2 regions of the Sporosarcina contaminans genome follow, and region 2 is predicted to be linked to the other one. Evidence: riboswitches for the same ligand, from Rfam matches in the RefSeq annotation. Region 2 holds a riboswitch; the other holds the start of a gene.

Region 1 (8,616 bases), on a different contig from region 2:
TTGGTGCAAACGAACGTTTCTCCCTTTTGCAAACAAAAACATATATAAGAGAAATGCTAGATTAGCGCCTGTTAACCACTTAACTAAATTAAAAATCTTTTTCATTTTGCACCTGCCATAAGAAAAAGGCAAAGATCTTGGCTTTGCCTCTTCAATCCATTTCAATAGTTTTATGGGATAATCAATTTTTGACCGACTCTTATTTCATTCGATGTGAGTCCATTCGCTTGTTTGATTTTATCGATCCCTTTATCCGAACCATAGTAATTAACTGAAATTCGATATAATGTTTCATTTTGACGAACAATATGGGTTTTTCCTGTGTTTTTCGGAGGGTCCGGCTTCTTTTCTTCTTGTTTTTTCACGGGTTCTTTTATTGATTCTTTCGATGGTTCTTTTTCCGCTTTTTGATCAATCTTTTTAGGCTCTGTTTTTTGGTCTACTTGCGTCGACTTGCTATCATTGTTATTTTTTTCCTGAACAGTCCCTTGACCGCTATTATTGTTCCCAGTCACATTCTTTTTATCCTCTTTGTCATCTTCTTTGTTATCATCATCTGCCACTCCAACTGCTTTGTCAGTCGGGTCTTGGTAATTAGGAGTGTTTGTGTCGATCTCTAATCGGACATTTGAATCTCCTACACTTGCAGAGCTGCTATCTGTTCCGAAATAAAAATTATAAATGACATAAACGAAAATCATGATAGGAATGAATGTGAAAACACCTAAAATGACATTGATCACTGTATGACTTGAAGCCTTTTTCCGTCCTTTACTATGACGTTCCGCTCGGGAAGGCAACTTGCCTCCATTCATACGCTCAAGTACATCGATTTCTTTGCGATGTTCCTCAAATTCAATTTTGTAATCATTGTTTTTCATCGGCATATTCTCCTATTCCATGTCGCTCTTCCTTATATTATGACGAATCTTGTAACAAAAGTAAACGGACAACGGACCTCTATTACAGGAGAGATAAAATTCTTTCATCCCAACTACGAGCTCTTTTACTATGTCGTTCTACTAATCGTTGATTGGATGAGAGCCATACAGCATTGGGCAAGCCACAAACAGAGCAACAATATTCGCGTTTGCTATCCAATTTTTCATCAAAATACGACATTAAACTTTCACGAATACACCTTTGACCTGTAATCAGTTGAACCATTTCGTGCACTTCACTATCTTTTTGTTTAGCTAGACGGTCAACAATGTGAAGAACTTTGTCGATTGAAAACTGCTCCATATAAAAATCAAGTACCCTTTTAGCTGTCTCTCCTAAACTCGCTCGATCAGCCGCTTCATCATCGTTAACGCCTTCTGATAATAAATATGCATAATGCATTATCTGTTCTTCTGCTGGTAAATCATTTTGAACGATGAATCGAGTCATATCTTCATCACGTGGCACATAAAGCAACGTCGCTGCAGCAGGCTTACCATCTCTCCCTGCCCTTCCGACTTCCTGGACATATGCATTCATATTGGAAGGCATATGCTCATGAATCACTTGCCGAATATCTCCTTTATGAATTCCCATTCCGAAAGCATTCGTCGCGCAAATCCATTCAATTTCACCGTTAATAAATTGCTCTTGAATAATCGCACGATCTTCATTTTCTTTTCCTGCGTGATATGCCTGGACAGCAACTCCAATACTTTGCAATTCAGTAGACAGCTCATCTGCCCTCTTTCGCGATGAAGCATAAATGATCCCTGGACCAGTTGTAGCTGTTACTCGTTCTTTAATCCAATCATATTTTTCATCATATGTATTTAGTTGGATAATACAATACGATATATTTTGCCGATCAAGTGAATGTCGCTCTACTACTGGATTATCCATATGTAAGTAATCTGAAATTTCTTCGATAACTTGACTCTGAGCAGTTGCCGTCAAAGACAAAATAGGCGGGCGTCCATCAAAATCAATCAACTTTCCAATCCTTAAATAATCCGGACGGAAATCAAAGCCCCACTGCGAAACACAATGGGCTTCATCTACTACAATAATTGATAGCTTCATCGAACGTAGCTTATTTGCAACACGTTCTTGCAAAAGCATTTCTGGAGAGACAAATATGAATTTATATTGCCCTAAGTTTTGCAAAGCGATTTTGCGCTCTTGAAATGAAAGAAAGGAATTGAGGGCAATTACACTTTTCTCTCCATTCTTTCGCATTTGCGCTGCTTGATCTTCCATTAATGAAACGAGCGGGGAAACGATAACGACCGAACCTTCCAGTAAATAACCAGGAAGTTGATAGCATAACGACTTTCCCATACCCGTAGGTAAAATGGCGATTGTATCTTTCCCGCTTAAAATATGCTGGATCACTTCTTTTTGACCGGGTCTGAATTTTTCGTAACCAAATCGTTTTTTTAACGTTTCATATAGTTCAATCATCTTGTCCTCCTGTATTTATCGACAAAATGAGCCGTAATTGGAAATAGGATAATGCTTGAAATTCATCCTTTAGCACCCTTAATCGTTTCGTTTGCAGTTCTTTCATCTTTAACCTTACTGCCTGAACATCCCTTTCCGTTACAAAAGAGTGAATCGGGAATCTTTCATCATGGATTGCCATTTCAACAAAATGATCTTCTATCGTACTTAATTTCAAATTACGCTTTGCTGCAATTTCCTCCATAGTTAGCCCTTGTAAATAAAGTTTTTTCGTTGCTGTTGCTGATTCGGTCAAATCTTCAACTATGCGAATATCAGCTGCGATTGAACTCATAATCGGAAATTCTTTTTTATGCTCAACAATTGGCAGCAATCTATGAAGGCTTTCCAAAAATAATAGACGTATGGAGGAAGGGGAACGTTTCAATTCAATAGAAAGCTGATCATACGTCATTGCCGCATTTTTATACCCTGTAAGCCTGTATGCAAAAATAAGCTTCTGTTCTTCAGACATCCCGGACTGAACAATAGCTTTTATTAACTCTTTTCCAATTTGCCTTGCAAACTCCGGATCAGCCAATGGTCGATTCATAAAAAAACGTTTAACGAAAATTTGTATAGTACGATCTGATTCAATCGGCAAAAAAGATCGGTTGCCATTTTTTATATTTGAAACGGTTTGCACGACAAGGGAAAGCCTTCTGAAAAAGAGTAGTTCCTTGCCTCGATAACTCCAACCTTTAAAATGAGTTGATGGGAGCTGTTGCAGCTGTTCAAAACCTATTTCTGTAATAAAAACTAGCTGGTCTTTTATTTCTATCAAATGTTCTTTCTGAAGTAAATGAATAGCCTCCTCATACTCTTCGACCTCTACTTTCGGCAAAATAGAAAAGTACGGTTTCAAATTAAAATACTTAACATCTGAGAGTGTCTGGCCGGATTTTTTGCCACGCAATATGTATAATGCTGCGTTTTTAGAACGCTCGCCATGCATCTTCCCTATAATCTGCAATAGGATTGAAGATAGTTTCATAATATTGTTTTCCCCCATTTGTCAAAGTTTTATTGTTGAAACTTATCCTAAACAGCTTTAGAATGGAAATGGAACGAAATCGATAGTGCGGATAGAAGAGGAGAGAGCATCAATGTCTACATGCAAAAAATATACAATTGTTGACCAAGATACATGTATCGCCTGCGGAGCTTGCGGGGCAGCTGCGCCAGATATCTATGATTATGACGATGAGGGGATCGCCTTCGTTATTTTAGATGATAACACGGGTACAACCGAAGTTCCAGAAGAACTGTTGGAAGACATGGAAGACGCATTCGATGGCTGCCCAACTGACTCCATCAAAGTTGCGGACGAGCCTTTCGACGGTGATCCGTTAAAATACGAAGACTAATGTATTTCATTCGCACCATTCAGAAAGAAGTTTCGAACGTCGAATCAATCGACATTTGAAACTTCTTTTTGAGTGGACTATTTCTTCTCAAATAAAAATTGGCGAACGGTTCGTCTATCCGCTCGCCAATATTTTAATTGTTCTATATTATGCTGTTAGCTTTTGCTGTTGGTTATGAATCCATCTTTCCATATTCTTATACAGCAGCAATGAAATAATCAATAGCATGATCCCTTTTATAATATTGAAAGGTAAAATCCCTAACACAATCATATTGAATAATGCTTCTCCAGTGTAAGAAGGCATATTCAAAAAATAAGAATACATAGGCAGGAATACTAGGTAATTCAATAAACTCATACCAATTGCCATTGTAAATGTGCCTGCTATAAGACCTGCTGTTAAACCTTTCATGGATCTCACCTTTTTAAAGATCCAATAAATTGGCATGATGAACAAGATGCCGGTTACAAAGTTTGCAATCTCGCCTACCGGCACACCTGTCGGACTGCCCGATAAGAACCAATGCAAAACATTTTTCAACAACTCGACCGCAATTCCAGCTACTGGGCCCATCGTCATAATCGCCAACACAGCCGGTATTTCACTAAAATCAATTTTTAGGAATGCCGGTAAAATAGGAAGCGGAAAATTCAATTGCATTAAAACGGTTGAAATACTTCCTAAAATAGCGACGAGAATCATTTTGCGTAATTTTTTATTACCCATTTCTTCCTCTCTCCTTTTTCGATTCACTTCAAAAAGAGGAAAGGTTCGCCGTGTTTCTGAAAATTGTTCATTAAAAAATCCCTAAAGCAATTGCTTCAGGGAGAGTTTTCAAAGGCAACTTTAAATAAGGGTTATCAAAGAGGTTCTTTTACTCCACTTTGCCCCATACTTAAATAAGCACCCTTTTTGCGAACAACACAAAAAAGACGGCTGCACCTTCACCTTCTCCCATCCAGACTATACTGTCGGCTCCGGAATCTCACCAGAATCAGCTGTTAAGCTCGCGGGCTAAGAAGACAAACTTCCATTTCCGCCGGTCGGGAATTACACCCTGCCCCGAAGATGAATCATATTCTATTACCTTTTCATTGTATACAATAAAAGTTCAGATGTAAAGTAGTCTGTTTGTCATGCATAAATCGTTTATTTAAAGGTTACACCGTGCACATTTATTGCTATACTATTTCATACTCGATCCTTTTCATAGTAAGCAGCTAACATATGCCAATACTTCTCATGGTAAGCAATAGATTTTTATCGGTTTTCGCCATAGTTAGAACATCAAGTTATAGCTTTCTATAACGTATAAATGGCCAAATCATGATGATTTGACCATTCATTATTCAGTGTACAGAATAGGATTTACTCCAACCGGCATCGGCAATGCCTTCGTTAAATCGTATTTGTCAAACTGATCTTGAACAACATTTTGCAGTTGAACGCTCATGTCAAAACTACTTGCAGTTAGCATAAAACCCTCAATCATATTCAATGCCTCATTTGGTGCCAACGTTGATAAGTCGAGCGGTTCAGTAAATTGGATTGTCACAATCCCTTTCGACTCCTCAACGGTATAGTGAACCGTCTCTGGAACGATTTCCTCTACAATTTCATTCTCAGCCTTTTTCATGGATAGTAAAGCGGCGCTAACCGAGCTCTCATCACCATTTTCATGCGGCACTAAATATTCCTGTCCTGTTGGCATTATATATTTAAAATAAGGAGAATGCCTTTTCAAAGCAAACTGTTCGAACTGTCCTACATACTCGAACACCACTGGGCTGTTTTTCTCATCAACAACTTTCCATTCATTATAATTACCAAAAGTCGCTTTCGCCGAATTTTCATAAACTCCTACTGCAGCCGGAGACATGTCGTATTGGTGATCTTCTGGCACTTCGTGGATAATTGTGCCGTCAGCTTCACTTATAGTTCCTTTATACGGATGATAATCATCAAATCCGTATGCCTCTTCATCAATCTTAGGAGCGAATTGATTGTAAAGAGCTACAAGGTCCGGCTCTCCTTTTACATTTTGGGTTGGTATAAGAATGGAGACAGGTATAACATTCGCTTCATGAACAAGGCCTAACGGCAACATTTTCATCCCTTCCATCTCATCTTCCAAAACAATATGTGATATTGCCATATCGGCAGTAGAGAATGTGCTAATGTTCGGTTCGTCAAAAGCGGCATTATCCGCTTCCGATTCGCTTTCCTCTGTGGAATTTTCTAATGCTCTTGAGTCTTTTTGACTCATCTTCGATTCAGGATAAGATTCAACTGCTGTATCCGTGCTATTTTTGAGCATAGATGGAACAATTAAACTGACCATTATCAACGCTGCAATCGTTACAATCGCTGGGATCCAATTATGTTTCTTGCGGCGTTTCGACTCCTTCAATCGGCTATCCGTTTTCAGCCGTTCCAATATTTCCGAAGCTGGACGGTCATCCTTTACTTTCGGCATTGAATGAAGTAATTGTTCAATTTTGTCGTCATTCCAATGATTGTCATCCATTCAACTTCCCCCTTCTGCCGAAAGAGCTTTCAACTTCTTTTGCAATGCTTTAATTGCTCGATGCTGTGTCGTTTTTACCTTACCTTCCGACCAGCTCAAAGTTTCTGCGGTTTCTGCAATGGATAGCTCTTGAAAGTATCGTAAAACAATAACCATCTTCTGGTCTCCCGTACATGTATTCAATACTTGCAGCATTTGCTTCATATCATCATTCATTTCAGCAATTTCATCAGGTTGGACATCAGGAGAAACGAGCTCACTCTTTTCCCAATCAAACTTGTCATATAAGTGTTTTTGCCTTACAGATTTTTTTCTGAAATGATCAATCGCCACATTTTTAGCAATTGAAAACAGCCACGTCTTCTCGGAACTTTTCCCCTCAAACCCGGCATAGGCCTTCAAAACTCTAATATACACCTCATGCATCAAATCTTCCGATAATAATCGATCCCCTGTTAAATAGGTAAGAAAATTGAATACATCCTGGTGGTATGCTTCATACAGCCGGTGGAAAACGGAGTCATCCACTTAATCCCCCCGTTCAATACATTAGTCGTAAATCGAGATGATAAGTTTCATCTCAGCTATAATGATTTTATTCCATATTGTTACATAAAAACTTATTGCTCCTCTTGTAATTGTTCAGAAGGATGATCTACAGGGAGCACGCATCTGAATACCGTTCCTACTTTTTCTCCTAATTCCGCAGAAATTTGCCCTCCATGTGAATCAATAATTTTTTTTGCAATTGCCAAGCCTAAGCCAGTTCCCCCTTTTCCTCTCGTACGTGCTTTATCTGCTTTATAGAAGCGTTCAAATATATATGGCAAGTCCGCTTCGGGAATGCCCGTTCCTGTATCAGCAACTAATATTTCTATATTGTCCATTCTTTTTTCGACATAGACGGTCACTTTCCCTCCATCGGGAGTGTGTCGGATTGCATTGTCGATTAAATTGGTGAAAACCTGTTCCAAACGATCAGCATCCGCATTAATAATAAGATGTTTATTATTTTCATCATATTGAAGAGAAAGCTTTACATTCGCATCCCTTGAAATTTGCATGAATTTCGTTATGACTTTATTCATGAAAGGAATCATTTCAAAACTATTTTTGTACAAGCGCATATGCCCTGATTCCATTCTTGCTAAGTCAAGGAGATCCGTGACAAGCCGGCCCATCCGCTTAGATTCATCATGGATGATCTGTACCATCTCATTACGCTCTTCATCACTAGCCATGACATCATCGATAATTGCCTCACTATATCCTTGAAGCATGGAAATCGGCGTCCGCAATTCATGAGAGACGTTGGCGATGAAATCGGAACGGAGTTTGTCCAATTTATGTTGATCCGTCATATCCCGCAGTACTGCCACTGCTCCCCTAATACTATTCTCGCTATAAAGCGGGCTAATGGAGATAGCATAAAACTGGCCGCCTAACTCAAGTTCATCTTCGACTTCTTCAGCGAAAGAAATGACATGCTCTAACATATGAAATACTTCCGGAGGTAAAGGTTTGTCCTGCTCTCCTCCATTTTGCCAATTTTGTAGCAAACGATCTGCCTGAGGATTGCTTAACAATATTGTATAGTCACGATTAAAAGTAATTACCGAATCGGTCATGGATGTCAAAATACTTGATAATTGCTCTTTTTCCTGTTTAATTAGTTCCATTTGGTATTTCAGCTGCCTGCCCATTTGATTGAAGGCTGTTGCCAATTGACCGATTTCATCATTTTGATTCGCTCGTAGCCTCGTATCAAAATTTCCTTTCGACAATTCAAATGCAGCTTGCTTCATCCCCCTTAAGGGAGAGGTAATTTTCGTAGAAAGGAAGAATGCGAAAAAGGTTGTTAATACGAATGCAATAAACGCTGAAAGAAAGACAATATGCGTTGTCCGTTTCGTTGTCCTATGCACTGCATCTAAGCTTTGGTACATAATAATTGAATGATAAACTCCATCTTCCTCTAAAAATGGATAGGACAGCACTAAATATTGCTCCATAACATGCTCATCGTTAATGGATGGCAACACCATCTCTTTTACAGACTTTTCATTGAGCGTAACTGAAGAAAAAAACTTTTCCTCTGACATAATTTTTCTCTCAATTTTATCTTCGTTCAATCCTTTATGAAATGAGTCTAAAATTTGTCCATTCGAATCAACTAATAATGCATTTGTTTCGTTATCTAAAATATCCCGAATAATTAACCGCATCGCATTTGCATCTTCATGATCAATAATGATTTTTCCGATCGTCGTCGCT
Region 2 (8,616 bases):
ATGACGTTGTTTTGGATAGAAACGAAGCATTCGTTGATCCAGCTTCCGGTGATTTGATAATTCCATTAAAACTAACAGACAGTGGATTTGTTGTTATGTCACAAGAAGAATATTTAGCGGAACGGGATAATCAGCCAAGGGAAGAAGTCGTTGAGGATATTGAAACTACTTCAGAAATTAAACCTATGGATTATAGGGAATATTGGAGATATAGTCCTTCTTCCAAAAGTGTAGTAACAGGTGCTAGAAAAAAAGTTAGTGCTGATATTAACTGTACAACTGTCACATGTAGTGTTGGAAAAGGGATAAATACAACTGTATCTCACAGTTTCAATGTTACCGCTACGGCAGAGAAAGACGCGATTAAAGCTGGCGCTGGGTATACTTGGGTTTCGTCTGCTGGCCAAGTTAATACTTATGCGTTTAACCTTAAAAAAGGTGATAAAGGATATATAGCTTTTGATCCAAAATACAATAAAACAACCGGAACTTTAAGGAAATATTCAAATTGGGATGGCAATACCGTATTAGCAAGTAAAACTGGTATTGGTTATTCAGTAAAAAAAGTTGGAAGCGAGGCTGACGGTACTTACCTTTTTGTATATACTAAATAACTTTTTATTAGTAAGCCTGTAAACGTAGATTATAAGCGTTTACAGGCTTTTTAATTTGTAATAGTATAGAGAATTACAATGTTACCGGTACTTATATTTGTCTAAGAGCTAACGGTAGCAGATACTGCAAATAGGTAAATCAGTTTGTCAATTGCTTCATTAAATTTGCCATTTCGATAGCCGAAGTGCCGGCATCCCATCCTTTATTGCCTGCTTTTGTGCCCGCCCTTTCGACAGCTTGTTCAATTGAATCAGTCGTCAGTACGCCAAATATGACAGGAATACCTTCTGTCATATTAATGGCGGAAATCCCTTTGGATACTTCATTGCAAACGTAATCGAAATGAGGTGTTGATCCTCTAATGACCGTTCCTAATGTAATGACCGCGTCATACTTTTTAGAGGCTGCCATCTGTTTTGCGACGAGCGGTATTTCAAACGCTCCGGGCACCCATGCGGTTTCGATATCTTGTTCATTGACACCGTGACGGCGCAATGCATCTTCAGCACCGCTCAACAGTTTTCCAGTGATGAACTCATTGAAACGTGATACAACGATACCTATTTTCAAACCACTTCCGATTAAATGTCCTTCATACGTGATTGCCATGTCAATTTTCCTCCTCATATCGTCAAAAGATGTCCTAATTTCTCTTTTTTCGTTTCCATATACTTTCGATTTTCATTGCCTGCAGGTAATTCAATAGGCACTCGTTTTGTGACGGTGATGCCATAGGCGGCAAGCTCATCAATTTTTCGGGGATTGTTTGTTAATAAATGAATGGCAGACACTTGTAAATCTCGCAAAATATGTGCGCTAATGAAATACTCCCGTAAATCGTCTTTGAATCCTAACGCTTCGTTGGCTTCCACTGTGTCCAAACCTGCTTCTTGCAGTTTGTAGGCTTTTAATTTATTCACAAGCCCGATGCCACGGCCTTCTTGCCTCATATATAGCAAAATTCCAGCTCCTGCAGTTTCGATTTCAGATAGTGCCGCGTGAAGTTGCGGACCGCAATCGCATCTACAAGAACCAAATACGTCTCCAGTCATGCATTCGGAATGGATTCTGACGAGAGGGGAATCCGCTTCACCCGGATTGCCTTTTACAAGTGCAATATGTTCTCGACCAGTCAATTTTTCCGTGAAAGCAATCGCTTTAAAATGGCCGAATGATGTAGGCATATCAGTCTCGACAACCCGTTCTACTAATGACTCATTCTTTTTCCGATATGCGATTATTTCTTCGATTGTCAATATGACAAGGCCCAATCTGTTCGCGATCCCCTTTAATTGATCGCCTCGCGCCATCGTTCCATCATCATTCATAATTTCACAAATGACGCCTGCACGTTTGGCTCCTGATAGAATAGCAAGATCTACAGCAGCTTCCGTATGGCCAGGTCGTGTTAGTACACCGCCTCGTTGAGCGATCAGCGGGAAAATATGCCCAGGCCTTCTGAAGTCAGAAGGGGATGCGTCTGACTCAAGCATTTTCAGTATCGTTTCAGATCGTTCAAATGCGGAAATTCCAGTATCTGAATGGGCATGGTCAATGCTCACTGTAAAAGCTGTTCCATGCGTATCCGTATTATTTGCGACCATCGGAGCCAAACCAAGCTGTTTTCCTAATTCTTCTTCGATTGGAACACAAATTAGGCCACGTCCTTCCCTTGCCATGAAATTAATCATTTCAGGTGTTGCAAATTCAGCGAGTGCGATAAAATCTCCTTCATTTTCCCGGTCTTCATTATCAACGACAATGATCGGCTTGCCTTTTTTTAACTCACCGATCGCTTTATCCACGGTTGTATACATATCATCTCATCCTTCCAATTCATTACGCCTCTGCGTAGTACTGTCCGGATCTTATCGTGGTTCTTTGATAGCCCGGCACATACGCCGGAGGCTTTTTGGGATTATCGTTTGTAAAAGCTATAGCATTGTAGAATCATATTAAAAAGCCACTTGAGGCAAGCTTGTCGATCGTCAATCCGTCTCCTGAATGATACTGATTCTTTTTAAAAAGCAGTTGTTCCATATACTTCACTAAGATGTCGCATTCGACATTCACTTTGGATCCCATTTGCTTTCGTGCAATGACTGAATCTTTCTGAGTAACAGGAATTAACGAGATTGTGAATCGATCATCCTTCACGTCGAATACTGTCAATGATGTACCGTCAACAGTGATGGATCCTTTGTTCATGACAAATCGCAATAAATTTTGTTCGATTTGGATATCCATATAAAGCGCGTTCGCAGATTGCCGTTTTGCAGTAATTTTGCCAGTGCCGTCAACATGTCCAGTGACGAAATGTCCGCCGAAACGACCATTCGCGGCGATTGCACGTTCCAAATTCACTTCGTTTCCTAATGTTAATTCAGAAAGAGCAGTCGCAAAGTATGTTTCGGGCATAACATCTGCGACGAAATAGGAGTCAGTAAAGTAGGCGACTGTCAAGCATACGCCGTTTACTGCGATGCTGTCTCCTTTTGCTGTATCTGTCAGCACTGTATTGCAATAAATGGACAATTGCATAGAGTTGCGTGAACGCTTAACTTCTTTCACGGTGCCGGTTTCTTCTACGATTCCTGTAAACAATAAGTAGGCACCTCCTTTGCAAAAACAGCGTGCAGACGTATGTCTTCGCCTATCTGTTTTGTATTAAGGATGTGTAGTTTTTCTGATTGTGCAATGAGTGGTCTGCTATCGTTTTCGAAGAGGGTAGGACCATTGCCGATCAACTTCGGAGCAATATATACATAGAGCTCATTGGCAAGCTGTTGTTCTATGAAGCTTGAATGGACGTAGCTGCCGCCTTCGACTAAAAGCTTCATAATACCCATCTTCGCAAGACGTCTGAGCACCTCTTCTAAAAAATTGGCATGCTCATTGATCGTTTCTACACGAACAAGTGGGAAATCCCGAAACGATTCGATGCCTTCAGCACGATCGAGTGTAAATAATATTGTTTCCGCCGCACGATCCGTAACGACATTTGCGGTTTTCGGTGTTCTGAGACGCCGATCTAAAATAATTCGAATTGGATTCTTTCCACCATGGGGCAAACGGGTGGTGAGGAAAGGATTATCTTGAAGAATGGTTTGTACGCCAACTAATATCGCATCATGGGTATGGCGGAGGTTATGGACATCTGTTCGCGCTTGTTCAGACGTAATCCATTTGCTATCCCCTTGTTGCGTAGCCAAACGACCATCGAGTGTGGTGGCGGCTTTTAACGTAACGTACGGTTTTTGTTGTTGAATAAAATGAAAATATGCCCTGTTTACAAAATCTGCCTCTTTAGTTTGGATCGTTGATACTTCAATACCTGCAGCTTTAAGAAGCCCGATTCCTTTGCCGCTGACGGCAGGATTCGGATCAATGGACGCAACAAATACACGGCGTATTCCACTCGCGATGATCGCATCTGTGCATGGCGGCGTTTTTCCTGTATGGGCACACGGCTCCAAGGTGACATAGAGGTCTGCGCCTTTTGCCAGTTCGCCTGCCATTCGCAGTGCGTGCACTTCGGCATGAGGGGTCCCAGCTTTCACATGCATGCCGGTTCCTACAATTTGTCCATTCTTAACACAAACAGCCCCGACAATCGGATTCGGTGATGTTTGTCCTTCTGCACTTTGAGAGAGGTCGAGTGCAAGCTTCATATAGTCATCATGGTCCATCGCATTTCCCCCTTTCAATTATGAAAGGGCAGATTATAGGCATAAGCAGCAACCGATACAAAAACTTCTCCCATCCAGACTGTAACTGTCGGTGCCGGAGTTTCACCAGCTCCACCGCCTTCTTTTGGAAGGTCGGGTCACGGACTGACGAGCTTCGTGCTCGATCACCGCCGGTAAGGAATTTCACCTTGCCCCGAAGAATTGTACAATTGTGCCGATATCAACGTAGCATAAAGAGTGAAAGTTTGTCCACCAGGAAAAACCTCGGGCGTTTCAATATTACATTTTTCAGTAATGAAAGATATTATTTTTTCATTACAAAAGATGAACCCTTCCTCCATTGGGAAGAAGGGAACTTAATTGGGAAAGGAGTTTTTGTAAATGGTAATCCATCCCCATTATCAATTGATGACAACGCCTGCACTTGCATATCCAGCTAATGTCGTTGCTACAGCGAGTCCGCTTGCTGTGATAGAAAATACCATTAACAAACGTGTTTGAGACGTAACGGGAATATTGAGTCCAGTCGTAATTCCTCTCGCAATAGCACCAAGGGATATTAAGCCTCCGAGGGAAGGTGTCAATGTTACGGTTGCGCCTGATATTGGACTGAAAATATTATTTGTTGTTGATTGATACAATTGTGCTTGGACGGAGATGGATCCCAATGCTAATGATAAACCTACTGTAACGCTAAAATACGCTGAAATCGATGTGATGATTCCGTCTCTAGGCATCGAAAAAGCAAAGTTCGTTAAAGGCCCGGCTGCTGTACCTGTAAGATCGATCGTTGCTCCTAAAACACTCAATGTAGGAGCGGAATTGCCAAATCCAATTAACCCACCTGTGCCTGCTGCTCCACCGACAAGTGTAGTTAAAGATACCGGAATCCCGGATGCAAAAGGGATCACTGTTCCTGCAGCCGTTGCTCCGGTAGGTCCAGTCGGCCCTATTTCTCCTTGAATGCCCTGTGCTCCCGTAGCCCCGGTCGGTCCGGTCGGTCCTATTTCCCCCTGAATACCTTGTGCACCGGTAGCCCCAGTAGGTCCAATCGGCCCGGGTTCACCTTGTATACCTTGTGCACCAGTCGGCCCAGTTGGTCCCGGTTCACCTTGTATACCTTGTGCACCAGTCGGCCCAGTCGGTCCCGGTTCACCTTGTATTCCTTGTGCACCAGTCGGCCCAGTTGGTCCCGGTTCACCTTGAATGCCCTGTGCTCCCGTAGCCCCGGTAGGTCCCGGTTCACCTTGTATACCTTGTGCACCAGTCGGTCCAGTTACTCCTTGTATTCCTTGAGCTCCGGTAGGCCCAGTCGGTCCAGTTACTCCTTGAATACCTTGTATTCCTTGTGCTCCCGTGGCTCCAGTAACTCCAGGTATCCCTTGAGGTCCGGGTGGTCCAGTAGCCCCGGTAGGTCCAGGTGGGCCAGGTGGGCCAGGTGGACCGGTAGGGCAAGGACTGCAAGGGTTATGCGGAGTTAAGCAACTCCTGCAAGGAAAGTTTCTATTTACCATATTCTCACTCCTTCTCTATTCATTCATAGCAGCAGTATTATTTTATTCGGAAAGTTTTTGATTGCTTGTACTGCTGTTCTATAAAGGAAAAATGCACAGAAAGAGAATAAAATAGTATCAGCTTGTTGACAAATGCTCGCATACTGCATTGAGGCCAGCAGGACGCTGGTCATGCAACCGTTGCTGTAGGATGCAGCGGACTTTGGTTGCCTTTCCTTAGAAGCAATGTTTTATCATCTAATCTAATCGTTTTTTGAAATATTCTTCGTTGAATAGCACACTTGGATGGTCGGGAGCGATTTCTCTCGCTTTTATATGGTGTGCGTATGACTTGTCAAGCTGTCCTAATTGGTCATAACAATAGCAAAGCTCGATATGCGGCACATAAGTCCAAGAAGATTCATTCACAAAGCCCATAGTCTTAGGTTTTTTTAATGAAAATATTAATTCAAGCCAGAAAATAGCGAGTGGAAGTTGAGATTGTTCAATGAAGTATCTTGCTATTTCACAACAGGCTTCCGCCCTTGGTGTATCGTATTCGAAGGTTTGGAATAAATAATGGAGTCTTCTCTCTTGGTCAAGCTCTTTATAGCAATGAGATAAATGTAAGCATGCAGTAATATTGTCTTCAATCCAGCCTCCTTTTTCTAAAAGGAAGGACTCGTAATACTTGATTGCTTCTTCTGTCCTACCATTGTACATCAATTCATTTGCAAAATAAAAAGTGTCCCTATGTGTAAACGGAATCTTAGACTCTATCATTTTTAAATATATTTTTAAGTTCCGAGAAGAGTGTGGTTTTATTTTTTTATGCAATATTGGTATGTCGCTTTCCAATGCCTCGCCGTACACGATTAAAAACTCATGCACCTTTCCTGACCATTGGAACCGTGCGTCATTTTTGACGATCCTGTTTCTTTTTAAACTATGTGTAACCTGTCCGTTCTCATTAAATGACAAATGGTAAGGCATGGAAACTCTATTGATTTTTCCATCCAATTGCTTCTTCAAGGTTAAAAATGACTCTTTATCTTCCAATACGTCATCCGCATCCAGCCACATAATATACTCTTTTGTTGCAAGTGAAAATGAATAATTACGGGCAGCCGCAAAGTCATCCACCCATTCATAATGAAATAGATTATCCGTGAATTTTTTAGCAATTTCTGTCGTCCGGTCTATTGAGCCGGTGTCTACAATAATGATTTCATCCACAACATCGCAAACGGAGAGCAAGCATCTTTCAAGCACATCCTCTTCGTCTCGGACGATCATGCACAAACTAATTTCCAATTTTTTATCACACCCTTCGTTAACAGTCGCCATAGTATACGGCTGGATATCAAAGGGGGAGTAGACATAGATACAATTTCGGGGATTAAAAGATAGGAAGGGAAAGGTTTTTTCTCTCCAAGGGAGAAGATGATCGTAACATCATTATTTGACTATACGGGGAAGGGGATTATTTCTTGGGAAATATATTACAGCGAATTGAGTGGAAAGAGAGAACGGAAAAATTAAATGATTTATTGCAAAAGAATGTTCTTTCCATCGAGGCGTTAGAACAAGGATTCGAAGCTGAAGTGATGAAGTTGCAAAACAGTGATGAGGAGTTTGTGATTAAGATTTGGAATAAAAGTGCTAACCCGAATATTGGCTATCAATATTTTTTATTAAAAGCACTTTTAGAAAGAGGTATACCAGTTCCTAAAGTTTTTGGATGGGGATGGAACAAAGATGGGCAACAAGTTCTATTAACTTCGTTTGACGGAACACAGCTTACATCTTTTACTGAAAACAGTATGAAGGAAATCGGAAAAATATTATCTACTATTCACCTTATCGATGCCCAAGGGGAATTTCAGTTTCCAACACCTGACTTCATCAGACATTTCTTTCCGGACATTCATCGCCATAAGGATCTCGAAGCTATATTAAAGACAATAATGAGCGCTGTGAAAATGAGGCATGATTGTTTGATCCATGGCGACTTTCATCTTCAGAACATTGTGGAGGAAGGTGATCGGTTTACAGTCATAGATTGGACGAATGGGCAATTAGGAGATTCTCGTTATGATTTTGCATGGTCCAGGATGTTAACCAAATTGTATCTATCCGAATCACTATCTGTTAATTTCTCCATGTCATATTTAGAAAAGCATCCTATTCAAATGGAGGAAATAAAAAACTTTGAAGCAATCGCCATTTTAAGATGGTTGTTATTGCATAGAAATGGCGGTGTCCCTATTGGAAATGACACAGTCGAAAGGGTATTAGCTCTTATTAGCGCCAATTCTATTTTGAAAGATCATTCGGTAGATGAAATACAAATTTTGGGGTAGGGGAAGTGGTCTCAAAGTTTTTGCAATTATTCTTTTGTCGGCCTTTATTTATTGACCCCTGTTGAACACCCAATATAGTCGATGCATAGTCTATAGAGCGAGTGTTTTTTACAGGAGGTATGTGGATGAATTTTGAATCGTTTACCGGTAGAGTGATGGAAATGAATGATTTTTCGGTACAAATGAATAATACTGGGTCTGGCTGCTATAAAATGTTTACAGTAGCAGATCGGGAAGGTGCAGTCGTCAATTTTGTCATTGAGCCGGGAACGTATTTTGTTGATCATGTATTGGTGAAGGTCGGTGATATTGTAACCGGCTATTATGATGCAGATGCACCTACGCCTTTCATTTACCCGCCTCAATATCGTGCAATTGTAATGGCGAAAGAGAAATCCGGACAATTTGTGAAAGTGGATCATTTCAACCGTCAGCTAGTAAGCAGCGATGGCACAT

What was found. A riboswitch is a leader RNA that binds a small molecule or an ion and turns the genes downstream of it on or off. The one in region 2 is predicted to bind FMN.
Region 1: another riboswitch for FMN. It lies ahead of ACFQ38_RS15245 (ECF transporter S component); the one in region 2 lies ahead of ribD (bifunctional diaminohydroxyphosphoribosylaminopyrimidine deaminase/5-amino-6-(5-phosphoribosylamino)uracil reductase RibD).

What each region holds. Positions count from the first base shown of each region.
Region 1 covers NZ_JBHTLT010000123.1:30,209-38,824, reverse strand. Annotated here, with positions in the region: gene ACFQ38_RS15270 (metallophosphoesterase) at 1-105, opposite strand, end outside; gene ACFQ38_RS15265 (LysM peptidoglycan-binding domain-containing protein) at 171-881, opposite strand; gene ACFQ38_RS15260 (RecQ family ATP-dependent DNA helicase) at 964-2,406, opposite strand; gene ACFQ38_RS15255 (helix-turn-helix domain-containing protein) at 2,399-3,439, opposite strand; gene ACFQ38_RS15250 (ferredoxin) at 3,552-3,812, shown strand; gene ACFQ38_RS15245 (ECF transporter S component) at 3,960-4,541, opposite strand; FMN riboswitch at 4,758-4,889, opposite strand; gene ACFQ38_RS15240 (hypothetical protein) at 5,161-6,342, opposite strand; gene ACFQ38_RS15235 (RNA polymerase sigma factor SigX) at 6,343-6,870, opposite strand; gene ACFQ38_RS15230 (ATP-binding protein) at 6,963-8,616, opposite strand, start outside.
Region 2 covers NZ_JBHTLT010000037.1:55,405-64,020, reverse strand. Annotated here, with positions in the region: gene ACFQ38_RS07860 (DUF6060 domain-containing protein) at 1-614, shown strand, start outside; gene ribH (6,7-dimethyl-8-ribityllumazine synthase) at 754-1,224, opposite strand; gene ACFQ38_RS07850 (bifunctional 3,4-dihydroxy-2-butanone-4-phosphate synthase/GTP cyclohydrolase II) at 1,239-2,432, opposite strand; gene ribE (riboflavin synthase) at 2,566-3,219, opposite strand; gene ribD (bifunctional diaminohydroxyphosphoribosylaminopyrimidine deaminase/5-amino-6-(5-phosphoribosylamino)uracil reductase RibD) at 3,201-4,304, opposite strand; FMN riboswitch at 4,363-4,509, opposite strand; gene ACFQ38_RS07835 (exosporium glycoprotein BclB-related protein) at 4,706-5,818, opposite strand; gene ACFQ38_RS07830 (glycosyltransferase) at 6,056-7,111, opposite strand; gene ACFQ38_RS07825 (phosphotransferase family protein) at 7,288-8,160, shown strand; gene ACFQ38_RS07820 (hypothetical protein) at 8,286-8,616, shown strand, end outside.